Regions from separate parts of the Amycolatopsis sp. NPDC051371 genome, predicted to be linked through region 3. Evidence: riboswitches for the same ligand, from Rfam matches in the RefSeq annotation. Region 3 holds a riboswitch; each other region holds the start of a gene.
What was found. A riboswitch is a leader RNA that binds a small molecule or an ion and turns the genes downstream of it on or off. The one in region 3 is predicted to bind S-adenosylmethionine.

Region 1 (7,149 bases), on a different contig from region 3:
CGGGGGTGTCGATCATGTGCAGGACGTGGTCCTGGCCGTCGACCTGCCAGGGCAGGCGGACGTTCTGGGCCTTGATCGTGATCCCGCGCTCGCGCTCGATGTCCATCCGGTCGAGGTACTGCGCGCGCATGGCCCGCTCTTCCACGACGCCGGTGAGCTGCAGCATGCGATCGGCCAGGGTGGACTTGCCGTGGTCGATGTGGGCGATGATGCAGAAGTTCCGGATGAGCTCCGGAGGCGTGAAGGTGGTGTCGGCGAACTTGTTGAGCGCTGTCACTCGAATGAGTCCTCGGAAAGTCGGGGATGGCCACCTCTATGCTCCCATGTCCCTCCGGGTGCCAGTGGGGGTCATCCCCGATGCGGCCTCCCGTGATCCGTGGTGCCCTCGAAGTATGAGCACATCGCACCAGCCGGCACCCCCTCCCCAGCCGGATCCAGGCGGCCTCGGCCGCGTCCTCGACCGTGCCTTCGGTCACCCTTCGGGAGCGCTCGGCCGCCTCGGCGGCTGGGTGATGGCGCGGGGCAACGCCGCCACCGAGCAACGCATCGTCGACCTGGCCCGGATCGAACCGGACGAGACCGTCCTGGTCGTCGGTCCCGGCCCCGGCGTCGGCCTGGACGCCGCCGCGCGGCTGGCCGGGCGCGCCATCGGCGTCGACCCCTCCCCCGACATGCTCGGGCTCTGCCACGAGCGCTGCGGCGACCGCGCCGAGCTGCGCGAGGGGTCGGCGGCGCGCACCGGCGAGCCCGACGGGTCCGTCGACGTCGTGCTGACCGTCAACAACGTCATGCTCTGGGACGACCGCGCGGCCGGGTTCGCCGAGCTGGCCCGGGTGCTGCGCCCCGGCGGGCGGCTGCTGCTGTCCGCGCACGAGAAGTGGCTGCCCGTGAGCAGGCACGTCTTGGCCGACGAAGCCGCCGAAGCGGGCTTCGCCGACCTGCAGACGTGGACCTGGGACCCGCCCGGCTTCGCCGCGCTGGCCGCGCAGCTGCGCGCCGTCAAGCCCGCCTAGCGGGTGTCCGTGCGGATCGGGTGGCCCTCGGGCACCTCGACCAGCACGATCCGCGTGCCGTCCGGATCGGCGATCCAGGCCTCGTCGAGGCCCCAGGGCTCGCGCTGGGCGTCCCGCACCGGCTCGAGGCCCTTCGCCTTCAGGTCGGCCATGGTGCCGGCCAGGTCCCGGACCTGCAGCCAGAGCACCAGATCGGGTGACGAGCCCGTCTCGCCCCGGCCGGAGACCTCCAGGGAGCCGTGGCCGAGGAAGAACACCGTGCCGCCGGGGAACTCACGCTCCACGGCCAGGCCGAGGGTGTCGCGGTAGAACGCCAGGGACGCGTCGGCGTCGCGCGGGCGGATCAGCAGCCTGCTCTTCAGGACTTCCATCCGACCATCCCTACCGGACGCGCTCAGGCGGCCGCAATCGCGGCGATGCCGGACAGCACGATCACCGAGCCGGCGAGCCGCCGGACGGCGTTGCTTTCGCCCAGCACCAGCCAGGCGGCGAGGCCGCCGAGCACGATGCTCAGCTCCCGGGCGGGCGCGACCAGGCTGACCGGCGCCATCGTGAGGGCGAACAGCACGAGGATGTACGCGATCGGCGAAAGCACCGCGACGACCAGCACCTCACGGCGTTGCTCGCGCCAGATCCGCGTCACCTCGGCGCGGCCGGCCAGTGCGCCGGGCAGCAGCAGCACGCTCTGCAGGACCGAGCCGAGCCCGAAGTAGACGACCGGAGGCACGCCGAGGGCGGTCACCGAGTGCGCGTCCCAGAGGGTGTAGCCGGCGATGACGGCGCCGGTCAGGAGGCCGTAGAAGATCCCCGCCTTGACCGCCCGCGGGTCGCCTCCCTGGCGGCCGGTGCTGATCACCAGCACGCCGGCGACGACCAGGAACGCGCCGAGCAGGCCGAGCGGGCCAGGGCGTTCGCCGAGCACCAGGACGGCGGCGAGCACCGACAGCAGCGGCCCGGTGCCCCGCGCGACCGGGTAGACGACGGAGAGGTCGCCCACGCGGTACCCGCGCTGCAGCACGATGCCGTAGGCGATGTGCAGCACCGACGTGACCACCGCGGCCACCAGCCAGCTCCACTGTGGACGTTGCGGCTCGACGACCAGCAGCACGACCGTCACCGGCAGGAGGACGACCGCGGAAGCGGTGTAGTAGAGCCAGACGAACTGGGTGCCGCCGGAGGAGATCCGCTTGGCGGCCAGGTTCCACGCGGCGTGCACGACGGCCGCGATGAGGACGAAGGACAGAGCAGTGGTGTTCACGGGACCCCTTACGGGTTTTCGCGCGCGCGAAAACCGGGTCCTCCAGGCTTTTGCCCCGTCAGATGAACGACCGGCCGTCCGGGCCCGCCGATGGTGCCGCTCGGACCAGGCCCACCGGTCCTGGTTGTGTGGTGCGGAGCGCGCGGACCGGCGACGGAACCCTAGGCACTACCGCGGCCCACCGTACTCCTGGTGATCGGCCCGGCGCAGGTCCCGGCGGCGGGGGTCGCGAGCTGGGCTGTTAAAGTTGTCGCTCGCTGCCCGTGCGGCATTCCGTCATGGAGGAAGCCTGCTCTTTCGAGCGGGGCCAATTCAGCGCGGCGGCGAATCTCACCGAGTGAAACAGGAGTTGCCCTATGGCCAACATCAAGTCGCAGATCAAGCGCATCACGACGAACGAGAAGGCGCGTCTGCGCAACCAGGCGATCCGGTCCTCGGTGAAGACCGCGATCCGCAAGGTCCGCGAAGCCGCCGAGGCCGGCGACAAGGCCAAGGCCGTCGAGCTGCAGCGCGACGCCGCCCAGAAGCTGGACAAGGCCGTCTCGAAGGGCGTCCTGCACGCCAACCAGGCCGCCAACAAGAAGTCGGCGCTGGCGAAGCGCGTCAACGCGCTCTGAGCCGGTCGATTTCTGGCTGTTTGATCTCCAAGAAGGCCCCGGCTTCGGCCGGGGCCTTCTTCATGTCCGGGGCAGGCGCGCTCAGCGGTCGCCCTTGGCGGCCGCCACCTGGAGGACCGCGCGCTCCAGTGCGTAACCCGGGTCGGCTGCGACACCCTTGACCTCGGCGTTCAGCCTCGCCACCACGCGCATCGCCGTCGCCAGGCCGTCCTGGTTCCAGCCGCGGGACTGGCCCTGGGCCTTGCGGATCTTCCACGGCGGCATGCCCAGCTCGCCGGCCAGCTGATTCGGGTTGCCCCGGCCCGCGCCCGAGACCCGGGCGATCGTGCGGACCGCGTCGGCCAGTGCGTCCGCGACCAGGACGTGCGGGACGCCCAGCTGCATCGCCCAGCGCAGCGACTCCAGCGCCGCCGAGCGATCGCCGCTCACGGCCTTCTCCGCGACCGCGAACCCGGTCACGTCCGCGCGGCCGCGGTGGTAGCGGCGGACCGCTTCGGCGTCGACGGACCCGCCGGCGTCCGCCACCAGCTGCGTCGCCGCCGAGGAGAGTTCCCGCAGGTCAGAACCCACGGCATCGATCAGCGCGGCGACCCCCGCCGGGTCGATCTTGCCGCCCGCGCGGCGCACCTCGTGCCGCACGAACTGCTCGCGCTCGGCCGGCTTGGTCATCTTCGGGCACTCCGTGACCTCGGCGCCGGCCTTCTTCAGCGCCGCCGGAAGCGTCTTGCCCGCCTTGCTGCGGCCGCCGCCGGTGTGCACGACGACCAGGACGACGCCGTCCGCCGGGTCCTTCAGGTAGGACGCCACCGCGTCGGACAGCTCCTGCGAGATGTCCTGCGCCGACTCCAGGACGATCACGCGGCCTTCGCTGAACAGCGACGGGCTGACGAGTTCGGCCAGCTCGGGGGCTGTGAGATCCGACACCCGGACCCTGGTCAGCTCGGCCGTGGCGTCGATCGCGCGGGCCGCCGCGAGCGTCTCGCGGACGGCGCGCTCGATCAGCAGTTCTTCCTCGCCCAAGACCAGGATCAGCGGGGCCGGGGCGGTGGCTTGCGCGGTCACGGAAGGATCCTCTCACTTGCGGTGTCGTGCGCCCGCTCCGGTGATGTCGAGCGGCCACCATGGCACGGCGTGAGCGCCATGTCGTACGGTGTCCTGGAGGCAGCGCGCCGGTTGGCGCGCGCCGACAACCGAATACCGCTCATCCAGAGGGGCAGAGGGAACGGCCCGACGAAGCCCCGGCAACCGGCGTACAGCCCGTCATCCCGCGATCGCGGGGTAGCTGACGACCACGGTGCCAATTCCGGCCCGCTTCGGCGGGGCAGATGAGGAAAGGAACCTCGCGATGACCGCCACCCTCGGAACGTCCTCCACCACCAAGACCCCGGATCTCGGTCCCGCTGTCGAACTGGTGTCGAAGGAAGAGGGCCACCGGCAGCCGCTCGCCCCCGAGTTCGTCTCCGCCGAGGACTTCTCGCCGCTCGAGGTCGCCTACGACTTCGGCCGCGTCCGCCGCGAAGACATCGAGGCCGGCCCCAAGAACATCTGGCGCTACAAGAAGCTCCTCCCGGTCCCGTCCAACGTCGAAGAGATCCCGAACACCGAGCCCGGCGCGACCCGGCTCATCCGCGCCGACCGCCTGGCCAAGGAGCTCGGCCTCAAGCGCGTGTGGGTCAAGGACGACACCGGCAACCCGACGCACTCCTTCAAGGACCGCGTCGTCGCCGTCGCGCTGGCCGCGGCCCGCGAGTTCGGGTTCGAGGTGCTCGCCTGTCCGTCGACCGGCAACCTGGCCAACGCGACGGCCGCCGCGGCGGCCCGCGCGGGCTGGCGGTCGGTCGTGCTGATCCCGAAGACCCTCGAGCGCGCCAAGATCCTCACCACCGCGGTCTACGACGGCGACCTGATCGCCGTCGACGGCAACTACGACGACGTCAACCGCCTCGCCACCGAGCTCGCCGGTGAGCACCCGAAGTGGGCGTTCGTGAACGTGAACGTCCGGCCGTACTACTCGGAAGGCTCGAAGACGCTGGCCTTCGAGGTCGCCGAGCAGCTCGGGTGGCGCATCCCGCCGCAGATCGTCGTGCCGATCGCCTCCGGTTCGCAGCTGACCAAGGTGGACAAGGGTTTCCGCGAGCTGGGCCAGCTCGGTCTCGTGGACGCCAGCCCGTACAAGGTGTTCGGCGCCCAGGCGACCGGCTGCTCGCCGGTGTCGGCCGCGTTCCGCGCCGGCCAGGACGTCGTCCAGCCGGTGAAGCCGGACACGATCGCCAAGTCGCTGGCAATCGGCAACCCGGCCGACGGCCCGTACGTGCTCGACATCGTCAACCGCACCGGCGGCGCGATCGAGGACGTCACCGACGAAGAGGTCGTCGAAGGCATCCGGCTGCTGGCCCGCACCGAAGGCATCTTCACCGAGACCGCGGGCGGGGTCACCGTCGCGACGGCGAAGAAGCTGGTCGAGACGGGCAAGCTGGACCCGGACGTCGAGACGGTGCTCCTGATCACCGGCGACGGCCTCAAGACCCTCGACGCCGTCGAGAACCACATCGGCCCGAAGGCGACGGTGGCCGCGTCCGCCAAGGCCGTGAACGAAGCGCTCGGTTACTGACGTCCACCGCCGGGGCGGGCCTCCTCGGCCCGCCTCGGCGAGTGCCTCCTTTCTCGTTGTAAGGCAGGCGGTTTCCGTTCAGCGGCGGGGCGGACCACGCGGCTCGCCCCGGCGCGCTACCGCCGGGCCGGCCGGGTCACCGACCACCGCGGTGTCGCCGTCCACGTCGGTCCGCGTCACCAATGCACCCAGTGCCGTCAAGGTGTCCATTGTGGACTTGTTCGGGTGCCCGTAGGTGTTGCCCGCGCCCACGCTGACCAACGCCACCCGCGGCGCCACGGCCGCGAGGAACGGCGGCAGCGAATAGCGCGAGCCGTGGTGCGGGACTTTCAACACCTCCGCCTTCAGGTCGTCGCCGTCGGCCAGCAGGTCGGCCTGGGCCGCCAGCTCGACGTCGCCGGTCAGGAGCACCCGGCCGGCCGGGGTCCGCGCTCGCAGGACCACCGAGCTGTTGTTGATCGTCGTGCCGTCCTGCTGCCCGGCCGAGCGCTCCGGCACGTAACGCGGGCCGAGCACGTCGAGTGACAGCCCGGGCCACGCCAGCCGCTCCCCCGCGTTCAGCTCCACCAGCGGCACGTTCTGCCGCTTCGCCTCCGCGGCGACCTGCCGCCACGCCCACTCCGGCGCCCGCCCCGGGCCGACGGCGATCCCGCCGACCGCCCGGCCGTCGAAGACCGACGCCAGCCCGCCGATGTGGTCGGCGTGCAGGTGGCTCAGCACCAGCAGCGGGATCCGGTCGACCGCCAGCCGGTGCAGGCACTCGTCCACCGGGCCCGGCTCGGGTCCGGTGTCCACGACGACCGCACGTCCCGGCTCGGTGGTCGCCAGCACGACCGCGTCGCCCTGCCCGACGTCGCACTCGACCATCGCCCAGTTCCGCGGTGGCCACGCCGGCGCGAGCACCCGGACCGGCACGAACACCAGGAGCGCGCCGACGACCAGCACCGCCATCGCCAGCCGCACGCGCCGGTGACGGGCGGCCAGCACCAGCACCACCAGCACGGCGGCGGCGAGCAGGCCGCCCGACCAGCCGCCGGGCCAGGCGACGACCGCGCCGGGAGCCCGCGCGCCATGGCGCGCCACGGTGATCAGCCACCGGGCCTCCGGATCGGCCAGGTGCACCAGCACCTTCCCGGCGTCCGGCCACCACGGGCCGAGCACCGTCGCCAGCACGCCGAGCACCGTCGCCGGGGCCACCACAGGAGCGGCGAGGACGTTGGTCAGCACCGAAACCAGGCTCACCGAGCCCGCCATGCCCGCGATGACCGGCGCCGTCACCAGGAAGGCGGCCAACGGGATCGCCAGTCCTTCGGCGAACCCCGGCGGGACGCCGCGACGAGCCAGCGCGGTGGCCCAGCGGGGCGCGATGAGGACCAGCCCGGCCGTGGCGAACACCGACAGCGCGAACCCGAAGTCCGTCGCCATCGCCGGATCCGTCACCACCAGCACGCACACCGCGAACGCCAGCGCCGGCAACGCCGAGCCTCGCTTGCCCAGCGCAAGGGCCAGCAACGCGACCGCCGCCATCACCCCTGCCCGCAGCACGCTCGGCTCCGGCCCGACCAGGACGAGGAAGCCGGCCAGGCACGCGCCGGCCGCCACCGCCGACAGCCGCGGCCCGAGCCGCAGCAAGCGCAGCAACAGCAGCAC
Region 2 (7,149 bases), on a different contig from region 3:
CCCGGGTGTTCGCCGCCGTCGCGATCCACCCGACGCGCACCAAGGAGTTCGGCGAGGCCGAGAAGTCCGAAGTGGAGCGCCTGGCCGCGCAGGACCGCGTCGTCGCGGTCGGCGAGACCGGCCTCGACTACTACTGGGACTACTCGCCGCACGACGCCCAGCAGGAGGCGTTCCGCTGGCACATCGACCTCGCGAAGCGGCTCGACAAGCCCCTGATGATCCACGACCGCGAGGCCCACGACGACGTGCTGCGCATCCTGGCCGAAGAGAATGCGCCGAATGCCGTAATCTTCCATTGTTTTTCCGGCGACGCCGAAATGGCGCGCAAGTGCGTCGACGCGGGATACGTCCTTTCCTTCGCCGGCACGGTGACGTTCAAGAACGCGAAGGGGCTCCACGAGGCGGCCCGGCTCTGCCCGGCCGATCAGTACCTCGTCGAAACCGACGCACCGTTTCTGACCCCCCACCCGTTCCGTGGGCGGCCGAACGAGCCGTTCGGCGCGGCCTACACCGTCCGTCACCTCGCGGCGCTCAGGGGCGAAGCTGTCCACGAAGTCGCCGAATCGGTCCGGACCACTGCCGAGCGCGTGTACCGACTCCCCAGTGTCACAACGGGTTGAACGCATTGCGACATCAGGGTTCCTTGATCGTCCACCTGATGGAGTGACGGGGATCACGACACTCCGGGGGGTGTTTGCGCAACCCGGCGGGACCCGTTACTGTCCCGTGATCGTGCCGGTCGGTACTGCAGACTGCAGTTGCCGACTGTTACGCCCACAGTCACGTCAGTGCACGTCGGGGAAGCGGAACCGGGTAGGTACGACCGGGACCGTGACGATGGCGCCGGCTGCGGGCCCAGACGTAAAGATGCCGCCCCGAACGGCGTCTTGGGAAAGGGAACGACCCGGTGACAGGTAGCAGACAGGCTGGAGCGCGCTCCGCGGCCGTCCTCGATCGTCGTTACGAGGACACCGCCTACGGCCAGCTCGACTTCTCCGACGACCCGAACATCACGCAGCAGGACATCCTCGCCGCGCTCGGCCCCGACGCCGACGCGATGATGGCCGAGATCGACGTCGACGTCGACGAACTGATCCGGCTCATCAACGCCGAGACGACGTACCTGCCGCCGATCGTCATCCCGGACGAGATCGAGGCGGACCGCACCGCGTCCCCGCAGGCCAAGAGGGCCGCGCTGGACGAGAGCATGCGCCAGACCTCGAAGGTCTGGAAGCGCCGCTTCCTCAAGGGTGCCGTCCTCAGCGTCATGATCAGCGTCGCCGGCGGCGGCGCGGCCGCGCTGGCGATGAACAAGAGCATCACGGTCGACGTCGACGGCCAGCAGACCACCGTGCACTCGTTCGGCGACACCGTCGGCGAGGTGCTGGAGGACGCGGGCCTGTCCGTCGGCGCGCACGACTCGCTCTCCCCGTCCCCGCAGGCGGAGGTCGGCGACGGCGGTGTCATCAAGCTCGAGCGCGGCCGTCAGCTGAAGATGATCGTCGACGGCTCGGAGCACACCTCCTGGGTCCGCGCGACGCACCTCGGCGACGCGCTGGGCCAGCTCGGCATGGCGGGCGTGGACAAGCCCGGCACGTGGATGTCGATGCCGAAGGACGGCGAGCTGCCCCTCCAAGGCGCCACCGTCGAGATCAAGACCCTCAAGAACATCACGCTCTACGACGGCGCCAACGAGCCGAAGAAGATCACCACGACCGCGGTCACGACGAAGGAGTTCCTGGGCGAGTACAAGCTCACCCTGGGGCCGGAGGACCAGGCCGAGGGCGGCCTGGACGTCAAGCTGACCGACGGCGCCGAGGTGCACATCAGCCGCACCGGCGTCTCGACGGTCGTCCAGAAGGAGAGCATCGACCCGCCCGAGCAGCGCGTCGACGACCCGGACCTCGCCAAGGGCAAGACCTCGGTCGAGGACCCGGGCACTCCCGGCGAGAAGATGGTGACCTACAAGGTCACGCAGAAGAACGGCAAAGAGGTCTCCCGCGAGAGCATCTCCGAGCAGGTCATCACCCAGCCGAAGCCGAAGATCGTCCACGTCGGCACCAAGCAGGCCCCGACGCCGGCCATCGGCGACGGCTCCGCCTGGGACCGCATCGCGCAGTGCGAGTCGGGCGGCAACTGGGCCATCAACACCGGCAACGGCTACTACGGCGGCCTCCAGTTCGACAAGCGCACGTGGGACGCCTACGGCGGCGACGAGTACGCGGCGCTCCCGAACCAGGCTTCGCGCGAGCAGCAGATCGCGATCGCGGAGAAGGTCAAGGCCGGCCGTGGCGGCAGCTACAGCGCCTGGCCGGTCTGCGGCAAGAAGGCCTGACCCGCTTTTCGAACGGCCCTCACCTCGCCGAGGTGGGGGCCGTTTCGCGTGTGCGTGCTGCCCCATCGGTAAGCTCCACCGGTGGTTGAACTGTTGGGACCTGCCGAGATCCGCGGGCTGGCGGCCGAGCTGGACGTGCGGCCGACCAAGAAGCTCGGGCAGAACTTCGTGCACGATCCCAACACCGTCCGGCGGATCGTCGAGCTGGCGAACGTCGGTCCGGACGACGTCGTCCTCGAGGTCGGGCCCGGGCTCGGGTCGCTCACCCTCGGCCTGCTCGCCACCGGCGCGCGGGTCGTCGCCGTCGAGATCGATCCCAAGCTCGCCGAGCGGCTGCCCAAGACCGTCGCCGAACGGGCCCCCGAAGCCGCGGAACGGCTGACCGTCGTCGGGGCCGACGCGCTGCGCGTCACCCGCGGCGAACTGGGCGAGCCGACCGCGCTCGTCGCCAACCTGCCCTACAACATCGCCGTCCCGGTCGTGCTGCACCTGCTCGCCGAGGTTCCGTCTCTCAAGGCCGGCCTCGTCATGGTCCAGACGGAGGTCGCCGACCGGATGGCGGCCGGTCCCGGCAGCCGGATCTACGGCGTGCCCAGCGTCAAGCTCGCCTGGTACGGCCCGGCGCGCAAGGTCGCCGCCGTGCCGCGCTCGGTGTTCTGGCCGGTGCCGAACGTCGACTCCGCGCTCGTCGCCTTCGAACGCGGTGACGTTCCGGCGTCGGACGACCGCGATCGGCTCTTCGGCCTCGTCGACGCGGCTTTCTCACAGCGCAGGAAGACGCTCCGCGCCGCGCTCGCCGGCTGGGCGGGGTCGGCCGAGCGGGCCGGAGAGCTGCTCACGGCCGCCGGGATCGACCCGAAGACCCGGGGCGAGCAGCTCGGCGTGCACGACTTCGCGAGGCTGGCTGCCGCGCGTTAGCACGTCCACTGTGGAAGTCAACGCGGTCCGGCGAAAATACGCCTCTTGACGTGCCATCTCGCGATTCGGACACCTCCACTCGTGTGATCTGGGCCAACAGGCTTGCTTTCGCTCCTCGGGATCGGCTTTACTCGGAAGTGTCCATCCCGAGCGACTGAGAGACCTGGCTCGCCGAAGTCGCAGCAACCACCCTCCACAGGGCAGGTGCTACCGCCAGGACCGATGGAGGCCGTTTCCGATGAAGAGGGTCGCTCGCCCCCTGCTCCTGACCAAGCGTCGCGTAGTCGACGAAGGCCGCCGCTCCGTGACCGCATGTCGGCGCTCCAACTGAGCTTGTCCGAGCCGGTCCACCTCTTCTTCACGCACCGTCCATAAAGGACGGACTTCGCTTGCGGCCGGGTGCCGCGTCCTCCGCGCACCCCGTTTTCTGGAGCCTTCGTGATCACCGTCGAAAATCTGTCCAAAACCTTTGCCACCAACGGAAACTCGGTCGTCGCCCTGCGGGACGTGAGCGTCGAGGTCCAGGCCGGCTCGCTGTTCGGCGTGGTCGGCCCGGCCGGGTCCGGCAAGTCCGTCCTCGCCCGCTGCATCGCGCTGCAGGAGCGGCCCGACCGCGGCGTCGTCCGCCTCGACGGCCTCAACACCGGCACCCTCGACGGCCGTCGCCTGCGGGAGATCCGCCGCCAGCTCGGCGTCGTCTCGACGAAGCCGGAGCTGATCGCCGAGCGCACGATCGCCGGCAACATCGCCTCCCCGCTCGAGCAGCTCGGCATCGACGGCCCGCAGCGCCGCAGCCGGGTCGGCTCGCTGCTCGACCTCGTCGGCCTGACCCAGCGCGCGACTCAGCGTCCCGGCGAGCTGACCGAGGGTCAGCTCCGCCGCGTCGCGGTCGCGAAGGCGCTGGCCGCCGCCCCGGCGGTGCTGCTCGCCGACGACCCGACCGCCGGCATCGACCCGGAGGAGGCCGGCGCGGTGCTCACCGTGCTCGACCGCGCCCGCGCCGAGCTGGGCACCACCATCGTGGTCACGACCCCGGACGCCGGCGTGGTCCGCCGGGTCTGCGACGACGTCGCGGTGCTCGAAGACGGCACGGTCGTCGAGCGCGGCACCGTCCTCGACCTGGTCTCGAACCCCACGAGCCGCACCGCGCAGGCGCTGCTGCCGGCGATCGAGACGACCCGCGCGCAGGTGGCGCGCTACGACCGCTCGGCAGACGTCGTGCTGGTCGGCTTCGCGTCGGTCGGCGCGCTGCTGCCCGAGGCGGCGGGCCGCTTCGACGTCGAGTTCGCCACGATCGGCGGCGGCCTGACCCGGATCGGCGACACCCCGGTCGGCCGGTTCCGCCTCGGTGTCCGCGGCGAGCGGGCCGACGCGGCGCTGGCGTGGGTCGCCGAGCGCGGCGGTCACGTGACGCACACCGCGCGCGGCCCGCAGGGTGTCGCGGCAGCCTGAGTTCGCTCCCGTAAAACGCCCCGATGCGCACTTCGCATCGGGGCGTTTTCGCGGGCACGTAGGCTGGTCGGGTGCTCGCCGTAGTTCCGCCCCCAGTCACCGTCCGGGTCCCGGCCAAGATCAACCTGCACTTGGCGGTCGACGACCTGCGCGAAGACGGTTACCACGAGCTGGTGACCGTGTTCCAGGCCCTGTCGCTGACCGACGAGGTGACCGTCGCGGTCACCGAAGAGCCGGGCCTGGAGATCTACGGCGAGGGCGAGGGCTCGGTGCCCGCGGACGGCACCAACCTGGCCTGGCGCGCGGTCGAAGCGCTGTCCGCGCACGTCGGCCGCACCGAAGAGCCGAACGTCCGGGTGGTGCTGCGCAAGGGCATCCCGGCCGCGGGCGGCATGGCGGGCGGCAGCGCCGACGCGGCGGCGACGCTGGTCGGGCTGGCGAGCCTGTGGAACCTCGACGTCACGCGCGACGAGCTGGCCGAAATCGCCGCCGGGCTGGGCAGCGACGTCCCGTTCGCGCTCTACGGCGGCACCGCGCTGGGCACCGGGCGGGGCGAGCAACTCGTCCCGGTGCTGTCGCGGCACACCTTCCACTGGGTGCTGGCCTTCGACTCCGAAGGGCTGTCGACGCCGAAGGTGTTCAAGGAGCTGGATCGCCTGCGCGCCGACGGCAACCCGCCGCGGATCGGCTCGCACACCCCGGTCGTCGAGGCACTGGCCTCCGGCGACCCGCGTCAGCTGGCGCTGCTGCTGGGCAACGACCTCCAGGCGGCGGCGGTTTCGCTGCGGCCCGGGCTACGCCGGACGCTGCGGGCCGGCGTCAACGCGGGCGCGCTCGCCGGCACGGTCTCCGGCTCCGGCCCGACGTGCGCGTTCCTCTGCGAGGGTGCGCAGTCGGCGGTCGAGGTCGCCGCGGAGCTGTCGGGCGCGGGGGTGTGCCGCACGGTCCGGGTGGCGCACGGCCCGGTCCCCGGCGCCCGCGTGGTCGGCGGGGACGACGCACCGCGCCCGGCGTCGCCGCGGGTGCACGCCTGACCCTCCACTGTGGATGGTCGGATTACCTCTGTTTCTCGGAAAGGATCGGCTGAGCGCATGGCCAACCTGGTCAACCTGGAAGCGGTGAGCAAGTCCTACGGGATCAAGCCGCTGCTGGACGGCGTCTCGCTGGGCGTCGCGGCCGGGCAGCGCATCGGCGTCGTCGGCCTCAACGGGGGTGGCAAGACCACCCTCCTGGAAGTCCTTTCCGGACTCGCCGAGCCGGATTCCGGGCGGGTCAGCCATGTCGGTGGCCTGCGGATGGCCGTGGTCACCCAGCGGACCGAGCTGCCGGACGGCAGCAGCGTCGGCGAGGTCGTGCTCGAACGTTACGGCGCCGAGCACGAATGGGCCGCCGACGCGCGCGTTCGGTCCATTGTGGACGGACTGGGTATCACCGCGATCGGGCTCGACACGCCCACCGCGAACCTCTCCGGCGGAGAGCGGCGGCGGGTTTCGCTGGCCGCCGCACTTACCGGTGAGCTCGACCTCGTCGTGCTCGACGAGCCGACCAACCACCTGGACGTCGAAGGTGTCCAGTGGCTCGCCGACCACCTGCTGACCCGGCGGATCGCGGTCGTGGTCGTCACGCACGACCGGTGGTTCCTCGACACCGTCGCGAGCCTGACGTGGGAGGTCGCGAACGGCCGCGTCGAGATGTACGAAGGTGGTTACGCCGACTGGATCTTCGCGCGCGCCGAGCGGGCGCGGCTGGCCGCGACGGCCGAGGAGAAGCGGCAGAACCTGGCCCGCAAGGAGCTGGCGTGGCTGCGCCGCGGCCCGCAGGCGCGTTCGTCGAAGCCGCGCTACCGCATCGACGCCGCCGAGGCGCTGATCGCGGACGTGCCGCCGCCGCGCGACACCGTCGAGCTGATGGCGTTCGCGAAGCGGCGGCTGGGCAAGACCGTGCTGGAGCTGGAAGACACGACGTACACGGTCGGCGACCGGACGTTGCTCGACCACGTCACCTGGCGGGTCGGGCCGGGCGACCGGATCGGCCTGGTCGGGGTCAACGGCTCCGGCAAGACATCCCTGCTGAAGCTGCTCGGCGGTGACGTCGAAGGCTCGACCGGGCGCCGGATCGAGGGCAAGACGGTCGCGCTCGCGCACCTGCGCCAGGAGCTCGACGACCTGCCCGCCGGCCTGCGTGTGCTGCAGGCGATCGAGCAGGTGGCCGGGCGCGTGGTGTTCGGCAAGCAGGAGATGACGGCGTCGCAGCTGGGCGAGAAGCTCGGGTTCCCGCAGGCCCGCCAGTGGACCCCGGTCGGGGATCTTTCCGGCGGCGAGCGGCGCCGGCTGCAACTGTGCCGGCTGCTGATGGCCGAGCCGAACGTGTTGCTGCTCGACGAGCCGACGAACGACCTGGACATCGACACGCTGCAGCAGCTGGAGGACCTCCTCGACGGCTGG
Region 3 (7,149 bases):
TGGGCCTACGACGTGCCGTTCCAGCTGGCCCAGGCCGGCGGGAAGTGGCTCGTGCACTGGGCGCCGTCGCTGCTGCACCCGAAGCTGGAGGCGGGGCAGCGGCTGGTGATCAGCACGGCCGTCCAGGACACGACGGCCGTGGCCGACCGCGACGGCAAGCCGTTGCTGATCAGCGGGGCCGGCGGGCTGCACGCGGTCGAAGGCGACCCGGCGCCGCTGCTGCGTTCGGCGCTGACCGGGCAGGTCACGGCGGCGGCCGGCGGCGGCTTCGCCGTCGAGCGCGTCGACACCAGCGGCAAGAGCGTGGAGACGCTGTTCGGGAAGGCCGACGGCGAAGCCAAGACGCTGACGTCGAGCCTGAGCCTGGCCGCGCAGAACTCCGCGCAGGCCGCGGTGAACAGCTACCGAGGCTCGGCGATGATGGTCGCCCTCGACACCGGCTCGGGCGACATCCTGGCCGTCGCGCAGAACGCGGCCGCGGGGAACGCCCCGAAGGCGCTGCACGGGCTGTACGAGCCGGGTTCGTCGTTCAAGATCGCGACGTCGGTCGCCGCGGTCCAGCAGAGCGGCCTCAACGCGACCTCGCCGGTCGACTGCCCCGGCGTCGCGACGATCGGGACGCGGACGGTCAAGAACGAAGGCTTCGAGCTCGGCGCGACGAACCTGCAGACGGCGTTCGCGCGGTCCTGCAACACGACGTTCGGGCAGCTCGCGCTGGACCTCCCGGCCAACGGGCTGCAGAAGGCGGCCGACGAGCTGGGCCTCAACGCCGACTACGAGATTCCGGGGATCGACACCGAGCTGGGCAAGGTCGAGCCCGCGGCGAGCAAGGACGAGCAGGTCGAGGACGGATTCGGCCAGGGCCGGATCCAGGCGAGCTGCCTCGGCGGCGCGTTGATGGCGGCCACGGTCGCGTCCGGCAAGGCGCTGACGCCGCGGCTGTGGCACGACCTCGAGACGACGGTCGTCAAGGGCTATTCGCCGCCGCCGGCCGCGGTGCTCGGCCAGGTGCGGAAGATGATGCGCGCGGTGGTGACCAGCGGAACGGGTCGCGGGGCGGCGGGCGCGGGTGAGGTGTTCGGCAAGACGGGCACGGCCCAGTTCGGCGACGGCTCGGACGCCACCGGCTGGTTCGTCGGGTACCGCGGCAACGTGGCGTTCGCGGTGGTCCTGGAGGACTCGAACGACTCGGGCCCGGCGGTCACCCTGGCCGCGAAGTTCCTGAAAGCCCTCTGACCCGAACGGCACTTTCACGTGAAAGTGCCGCGATGCTTCGGCCGCGGGCGAAGGGTGGCCGCCGTACCGTGGTCGGATGGAGACGATCGCTCTCGCCGAGGTCGCCGCGGTGCTCGCGGACCCGAGCCGCGCCACCATGTGCCTGGCCCTGCTCGACGGGCGGGCGTGGACCGTCGGCGAGCTGGCCAAGGCGGCCGGGATCGCGCTCTCCACGGCCAGCGAGCACGTCACCCGGCTGGTCGACGCCGGGTTCGTCGCCCGGGTCAAGCAGGGCCGGGCCAGCTACGTCCGGATCGCCGACCCGCGCGTCGCCGAGCTGATCGAGCACCTCGCCCAGCACGCCGAGCACCGGCCGGTGACCGGGCTGAAGTCTTCGTTGCGCGTGAAGCGGCTCGGGTTCGCGCGCACCTGCTACGACCACCTCGCCGGCGTGCTCGGCGTCGCCGTCCGCGACGGCATGCTGGCCACCGGTCTGCTCGACGCCGGCAGCGGGCTGGCGCTGACCGGCCGCGGCCGCGAGGTGCTGGCTGAGCTCGGCGTGCCGGTCGCGCGCGGGCGGCGGTCGCCGCTGCGCGACTGTCTGGATTGGACGGAGCGGCGCGACCACCTCGCCGGAGCCGTTCCCGCGGCGCTGCTGGAGCGCGCGGTCGACGCCGGCTGGGTCGGGCGTGACGGGCATCGCGCCGTGAAGGTGTTTCCGGCGGCGCAGAAGCCGTTCGCCGCGCTCGGTGTCGATCTCGCCGCGCTCGGTGGGCCTTAACACACCACGCCGTCGGCGCGCCCCAGCGGTACACGAAGGAGTTAACTCGACCGCTTCACTATTCTGAGGGCCCACGGCACTCGGAGGGAGGCGGCATGGACCAGCTTCCCGTGCTGCTCGGCGTCGGCGGCGTCGTGCTGCTCGCCTCCGTGCTCGCCGTGCGCGTGTCGATCCGGCTGGGCCTGCCTTCGCTGCTGCTCTACCTCGCGATCGGTGTGCTGCTGGGCGAAGCCGGCTTCGGCATCCGCTTCGACAACCCCGAGCTGACCCAGTCGCTCGGCCTCGCCGCGCTCGTCATGATCCTCGCCGAAGGCGGGCTGACGACGCGCTGGTCGGCGGTGAAACCCGCGCTGCGCACCGGGATCGCACTGTCCACTGTGGCCGTTGTGGTGAGCGTCGCGGTGACCGGCGCCGCCCTGCACTGGCTGCTGGGTCTCGACTGGCGGTTCGCGCTGCTGTGGGGCGCGGTGCTCGCGTCGACCGACGCGGCCGCGGTGTTCTCGGTGCTGCGCTCGGCCGGGATCGGCAAACGGCTCACCGGAGCGCTGGAGCTCGAGTCGGGCATCAACGACGCGCCGGCGTACATCGCCGTCGTCGTGCTGGCCGAAGGCGCCACTGTGGACTGGACGCTGCCGCTGCTGGTCGTCTACGAACTCGCGGCGGGCCTGGCGATCGGGCTCGCCTTCGGCTGGCTCGGCGGGCTCGCGCTGCGCAAGGCCGCGTTGCCGGCGACCGGCCTCTACCCGCTCGCCACGGTCGCGGTGTGCGTCGTGGCCTACTCGTCCGGGCAGCTGCTGCACGCGTCCGGGCTGCTCGCCACCTACGTCGCCGCGCTGGTGCTCGGCAACTCGCGGCTGCCGCACCGCTCCGACACGCTGTCGTTCGCCGAGGGGCTCGGCTGGCTGGCGCAGATCGGGCTGTTCGTGCTGCTCGGCCTGTTCGCCTCGCCGGGCCGGTTGCTCGAGGCGGTGGTGCCGGGCCTGGTCGCGGGCGCCGTCGTGCTGCTGCTGGCCCGGCCGATCTCGGTCGTGCTGGCGATGCTGCCGTTCCGGCTGCCGTGGCGGGAACAGGCATTCCTGTCGTGGGCCGGGCTGCGCGGCGCGGTGCCGATCGTGCTCGCCATGATCCCGCTGTCGCAGGGGGTGCCGGGCGCGCAACGGCTGGTGGACGCGGTGTTCGTGCTGGTCATCGTGCTGACGCTGGTCCAGGGCGCGACGCTCGGGCCGCTCGGGCGGTGGCTCGGGCTGGCGAAGAAGTCCGAGCCGCACGAGATCGAAGTCGACTCTGCGCCACTGGACGAGCTGGGCGCCGAGCTGCTGCAGGTCCGCATCCAGCTCGGGTCGAAGCTGCACGGTGTGTACCTGTCCGAGCTGCGGCTGCCGGTCGGCGCGACGGTCAGCCTGGTTGTGCGTGAAGGCGCCGGCTTCACACCGCAGAAGACCAGCCGGCTCCAGGAGCACGACCAGCTGCTGGTGGTCACGACGAGCGTCGTCCGCGACTCCGTCGAGCGCCGCCTCCGTGCGGTGGACCGCGCCGGCCGCCTGGCCCGCTGGAAGGGCGAGTCGGGCCGTTAACCCGTTCGTGGTCGCGACCGCACCGTGACCGATCGGACGACTCGGGTCGACCCCGGAATCACGCGTGACGCCTCTCCAGTCACGCGTGATGCCCTTCCAATCACACGCGATGCCTCCTCAGTCACGGACGATGCCCTGAGCTGGCCGTTGTCCGGTGCTTGTCCGGTTTCCCCGTCGACCTGGTGATCTTTTCCCGCGAGGGTGAGCGGCCCTCGCGAAAAGATCACGTGATCTTCCCAGTGATCCAATCTTTGGCTTACTGTGCGCTCGATCCGGTTAGTTCGAATGGGTGAGCGTTAGGTCAAAGGAGTACGCACGGTGACAAGACTGGACGTTCGTGGGGCGGTCTTGGCGGCCGCGATGACCGCCGTCCTCGGGCTGGCCGCCGCGCCGGCCGCGATCGCGGAAGTGGCTCCGTTCCCGGCGCTCGCCCTGCCGTTCAAGGCCGGCCAGCAGGTCTACTCGGCCGGCATCCACTCCGACGACGGCAGCACCGGCGTCAAGAACGCCATCGACTTCAGCCCGGCCGACCGCACCGTGCGCGCGCCGCTGGCCGGCACCGTCCACCTGCAGCACTGCGCGGGCGGCGACTGGGTGACCATCGACCACGCCGGCGGCTGGCGGACCGGGTACTACCACATGGAAGGCATCGAGGTCACCGACGGCGAGCACGTCGAGGCCGGGGCCGAGCTCGGCTCGACCGGCAACGCGCTGCCGTGCGGCGGCAGCAGCACCGGCGCCCACGTGCACTTCACGCTCTGGACCCTGCCGGACGCCCCGGCGGCGAACTGGGACGGCAAGTCGTTCGCCGAGGTCTCGACGACCGTGGCGGCGGCCAGCGGCGAAGCCGTCGACGGCAAGACCATCGGCGGCTGGCGCTTCACCGCGGGCGCCGAGCAGTACACCGGCACGGCGACGCACCTCGCCGACAGCGCCGTGACGCAGCTGCCGGGACGCTTCCGCGCGAAACTCTGAGGTCCGTGAAGGCGGAGCCTGTGAGCGGCGTCTCAGAATGTGAGTCGGGGGTTGGCCGCCGGCGGCGTTCTCGGTTACCTTCTGGCTCAGGTCATGAGTGCCAGCGCGAAGCCCCGGCTTGCTGGCCGGCAACCCTCCTACCGCGGTGGGGTGCCCCGGGTGAAGACCGGGCCGGTCGCGGGTGCGACCGGCAAGCGCGGGCCCCTCGCCGGGGTCCCCCGGACCGCCGAGGAGGCACCGATGACTCTCGCCATCGATCGCACCAGGACGACCACCGCTCCGGTTGATTTCCCTGGAACCCTTGTCCCGCAAAGCATTCCGGCCGTCGCCGGAGCGTCCCTGCGGGTTCCGCTCGTCACCGGCGAAACCGTCGGCTACGCCAACCTCGACCACGCCGCGAGCGCCCCCTGTCTCGACGCCGTCCGCGCGAAGGTCGACGAGTTCCTGCCTTGGTACGCGAGCGTCCACCGCGGCGCCGGCTTCGCGTCGCAGGTCTCGACGCGCCTCTACGAGCGCACCCGCGACGTGCTGCGCCGCTTCGTCGACGCCCGCCGCACCGACACCGTCGTCTTCACCCGCAACACCACCGACTCCTTCAACCTGCTCGCCCGCAGCCTGCCCCGGCACACCACGGTAGTCGTCTTCGACACCGAGCACCACGCCGCGCTGCTGCCGTGGCAGGGCCCGAACGTCCGGCGGATCCCGACCCCGCGCACCCGCCTCGCCGCAGTGTCCGCTGTGGACGAAGCCCTCGCGGATTCCCCGCAGGGACCGCGTTTGGTGGTCGTGACCGGAGCGTCCAATGTGACCGGTGAGCTCCTGCCGGTGGCGGAGATCGCCGCCGTGGCGCGCAAGCACGGCGCCCGCATCGCGCTCGACGCCGCCCAGCTCGCCCCGCACCGCCGGATCTCGATCAAGGAGCTGGACGTCGACTACGTCGCCCTGTCCGGCCACAAGCTGTACGCGCCTTTCGGTGCGGGCGCGCTGATCGGCCGCGCCGACTGGCTGCGCGCCGCGCGGCCGTACCTCGCCGGCGGCGGCGCGACCAAGCTCGTCACCGAGGACGCAGTGGTCTGGAACACCGGGCCCGAGCGCCACGAAGCCGGCTCGCCCAACACCGTCGGCGTGTACGCGCTCGGCGTCGCGTGCGAGACGCTCAGCGAGAACTGGGACGCCGTCGTGGCGCACGAGCAGGCTCTGCTCACCCGGCTGCGCAAGGGTCTCGAAGGCATCCCGGGCTGCGCCGAGCTGCGGCTGTTCGACGCGCCGGTCGACCGCGTCGGCACGGTCAGCTTCGTCGTCGACGGCTTCGACCCGGGCTGGGTGGCGGCCGTGCTGTCCGCCGAATACGGCATCGGCGTCCGGGACGGCGCTTTCTGCGCGCACATCGCGGCCCGGCGGCTCATCGGCGTCACCGGCGGCGACGGGCGGCAGGCGATCCGCGTGAGCCTCGGGCTGGGCAGCACGGAGGAGCACGTCGACCGCGTCGTGCTGGCGTTGCGCCGGATCGTCGCGCGCGGGGCCCGCTGGGAGTACGCGAAGGTGGACGGCCGCTGGGCCCCGGTCGGCGACCCGCGGGAGCTGCCGCCGTTCTGCTGAGCGGCTCGCCTCGGCCGCTCGTCTCGAGGACCGTCCTCGTCGCCGGGTGTTCGCCGCTATCCTGCCCGGATGGGGAGTTCGCGGCGGTCCTGGTTCCCGTTGGCGGCGCTGGGGTTCGCGCAGCTCGTGATGGTGGCGGTCGCGCTGATCCCGGCCGATGCCACCGCCACCGGCGAGTTCGTGAACATGCGCGGGTACCAGCTGAGCCAGAGCCTGGCCGGCCTCGGCACCGGCGGGGTCGGCGGCACGAGCTTCCCCGACAACCAGCTCTCGGGCACCGCCACCGCCACCGCGGTCGACGTCGTGCCATCGGCGACGCTCGGCTGGCTCGCCGGCCTCGCCTGCGTGGTGCTCGCCGTGGCGGGCTGGTACTGGCTGAACCTGCGCCGGGCGGAGACACCGCCCCGGCCCGTCCGGTTCGTGCTCGGCACCCTGGGCGCGCTGGTGGCCGTCCCGCTGCTGGACCTGGTCGGCGCGCTCGAGCTGCGGCTGCCCGGGGACGTGCGGGGCGCGCTCTTGGCGGCGCTCGGCCTCCTGGTGCTCGCCGCTTACGAACGCAGCTGGTTCGTGCTGGCCGTCACCGGCGTCTTCGTCCTGGTCACGGTGGTGTTCCCGGCGCCGCCGGCCGGGGCACTCGTGGCGGCGGGCGTCCTGTTCGGGGCCGCGTTCGCCGTGCTCCTGCGCGGACCGGTCACCGCCGCCGACACGGCCTGACCAGCGACGTGGAGAATGGAGCGGTGAGCACCGACCCCAGCCACTCCGAACCCGACACCGCCGCGCCCGAAGAGGCGGTGCCCGAGCCCGTTGCCGAGACGCCGGTGAAGCCGCTGCCGAAGCGCCGCGTGGGCTGGGTGTTCGCCGTCGCGGTCGTGTTCTGGGCGATCGACCTGGTGACGAAGAACCTGGTCGCCGCCAACCTCGAGGGCAAGGAGCCGCTGAGGATCCTCGGCGGGCTCATCTACCTGCAGGTGATCCGCAACCCGGGTGCGGCGTTCTCGATGGCCA

Region 1: it holds a riboswitch for S-adenosylmethionine, as region 3 does, so the genes downstream of both, thrC (threonine synthase) here and AB0M59_RS24625 (aminotransferase class V-fold PLP-dependent enzyme) in region 3, are expected to answer to the same signal.
Region 2: it holds a riboswitch for S-adenosylmethionine, as region 3 does, so the genes downstream of both, AB0M59_RS39405 (ATP-binding cassette domain-containing protein) here and AB0M59_RS24625 (aminotransferase class V-fold PLP-dependent enzyme) in region 3, are expected to answer to the same signal.

The regions. Positions count from the first base shown of each region.
Region 1 covers NZ_JBFBAG010000006.1:91,945-99,093, reverse strand. The annotation lists gene lepA (translation elongation factor 4) at 1-277, opposite strand, end outside; gene AB0M59_RS10175 (class I SAM-dependent methyltransferase) at 393-1,013, shown strand; gene AB0M59_RS10170 (VOC family protein) at 1,010-1,384, opposite strand; gene AB0M59_RS10165 (DMT family transporter) at 1,408-2,271, opposite strand; gene rpsT (30S ribosomal protein S20) at 2,628-2,888, shown strand; gene holA (DNA polymerase III subunit delta) at 2,970-3,950, opposite strand; SAM riboswitch class I at 4,087-4,220, shown strand; gene thrC (threonine synthase) at 4,234-5,499, shown strand; gene AB0M59_RS10145 (ComEC/Rec2 family competence protein) at 5,578-7,149, opposite strand, start outside.
Region 2 covers NZ_JBFBAG010000042.1:76,245-83,393, reverse strand. The annotation lists gene AB0M59_RS39420 (TatD family hydrolase) at 1-620, shown strand, start outside; gene AB0M59_RS39415 (transglycosylase family protein) at 908-2,335, shown strand; gene rsmA (16S rRNA (adenine(1518)-N(6)/adenine(1519)-N(6))-dimethyltransferase RsmA) at 2,417-3,253, shown strand; SAM riboswitch class I at 3,392-3,498, shown strand; gene AB0M59_RS39405 (ATP-binding cassette domain-containing protein) at 3,692-4,705, shown strand; gene AB0M59_RS39400 (4-(cytidine 5'-diphospho)-2-C-methyl-D-erythritol kinase) at 4,777-5,739, shown strand; gene AB0M59_RS39395 (ABC-F family ATP-binding cassette domain-containing protein) at 5,797-7,149, shown strand, end outside.
Region 3 covers NZ_JBFBAG010000020.1:129,704-136,852, reverse strand. The annotation lists gene AB0M59_RS24645 (penicillin-binding transpeptidase domain-containing protein) at 1-1,236, shown strand, start outside; gene AB0M59_RS24640 (metalloregulator ArsR/SmtB family transcription factor) at 1,313-1,996, shown strand; gene AB0M59_RS24635 (potassium/proton antiporter) at 2,092-3,570, shown strand; gene AB0M59_RS24630 (M23 family metallopeptidase) at 3,889-4,545, shown strand; SAM riboswitch class IV at 4,635-4,748, shown strand; gene AB0M59_RS24625 (aminotransferase class V-fold PLP-dependent enzyme) at 4,786-6,144, shown strand; gene AB0M59_RS24620 (hypothetical protein) at 6,214-6,858, shown strand; gene lspA (signal peptidase II) at 6,936-7,149, shown strand, end outside.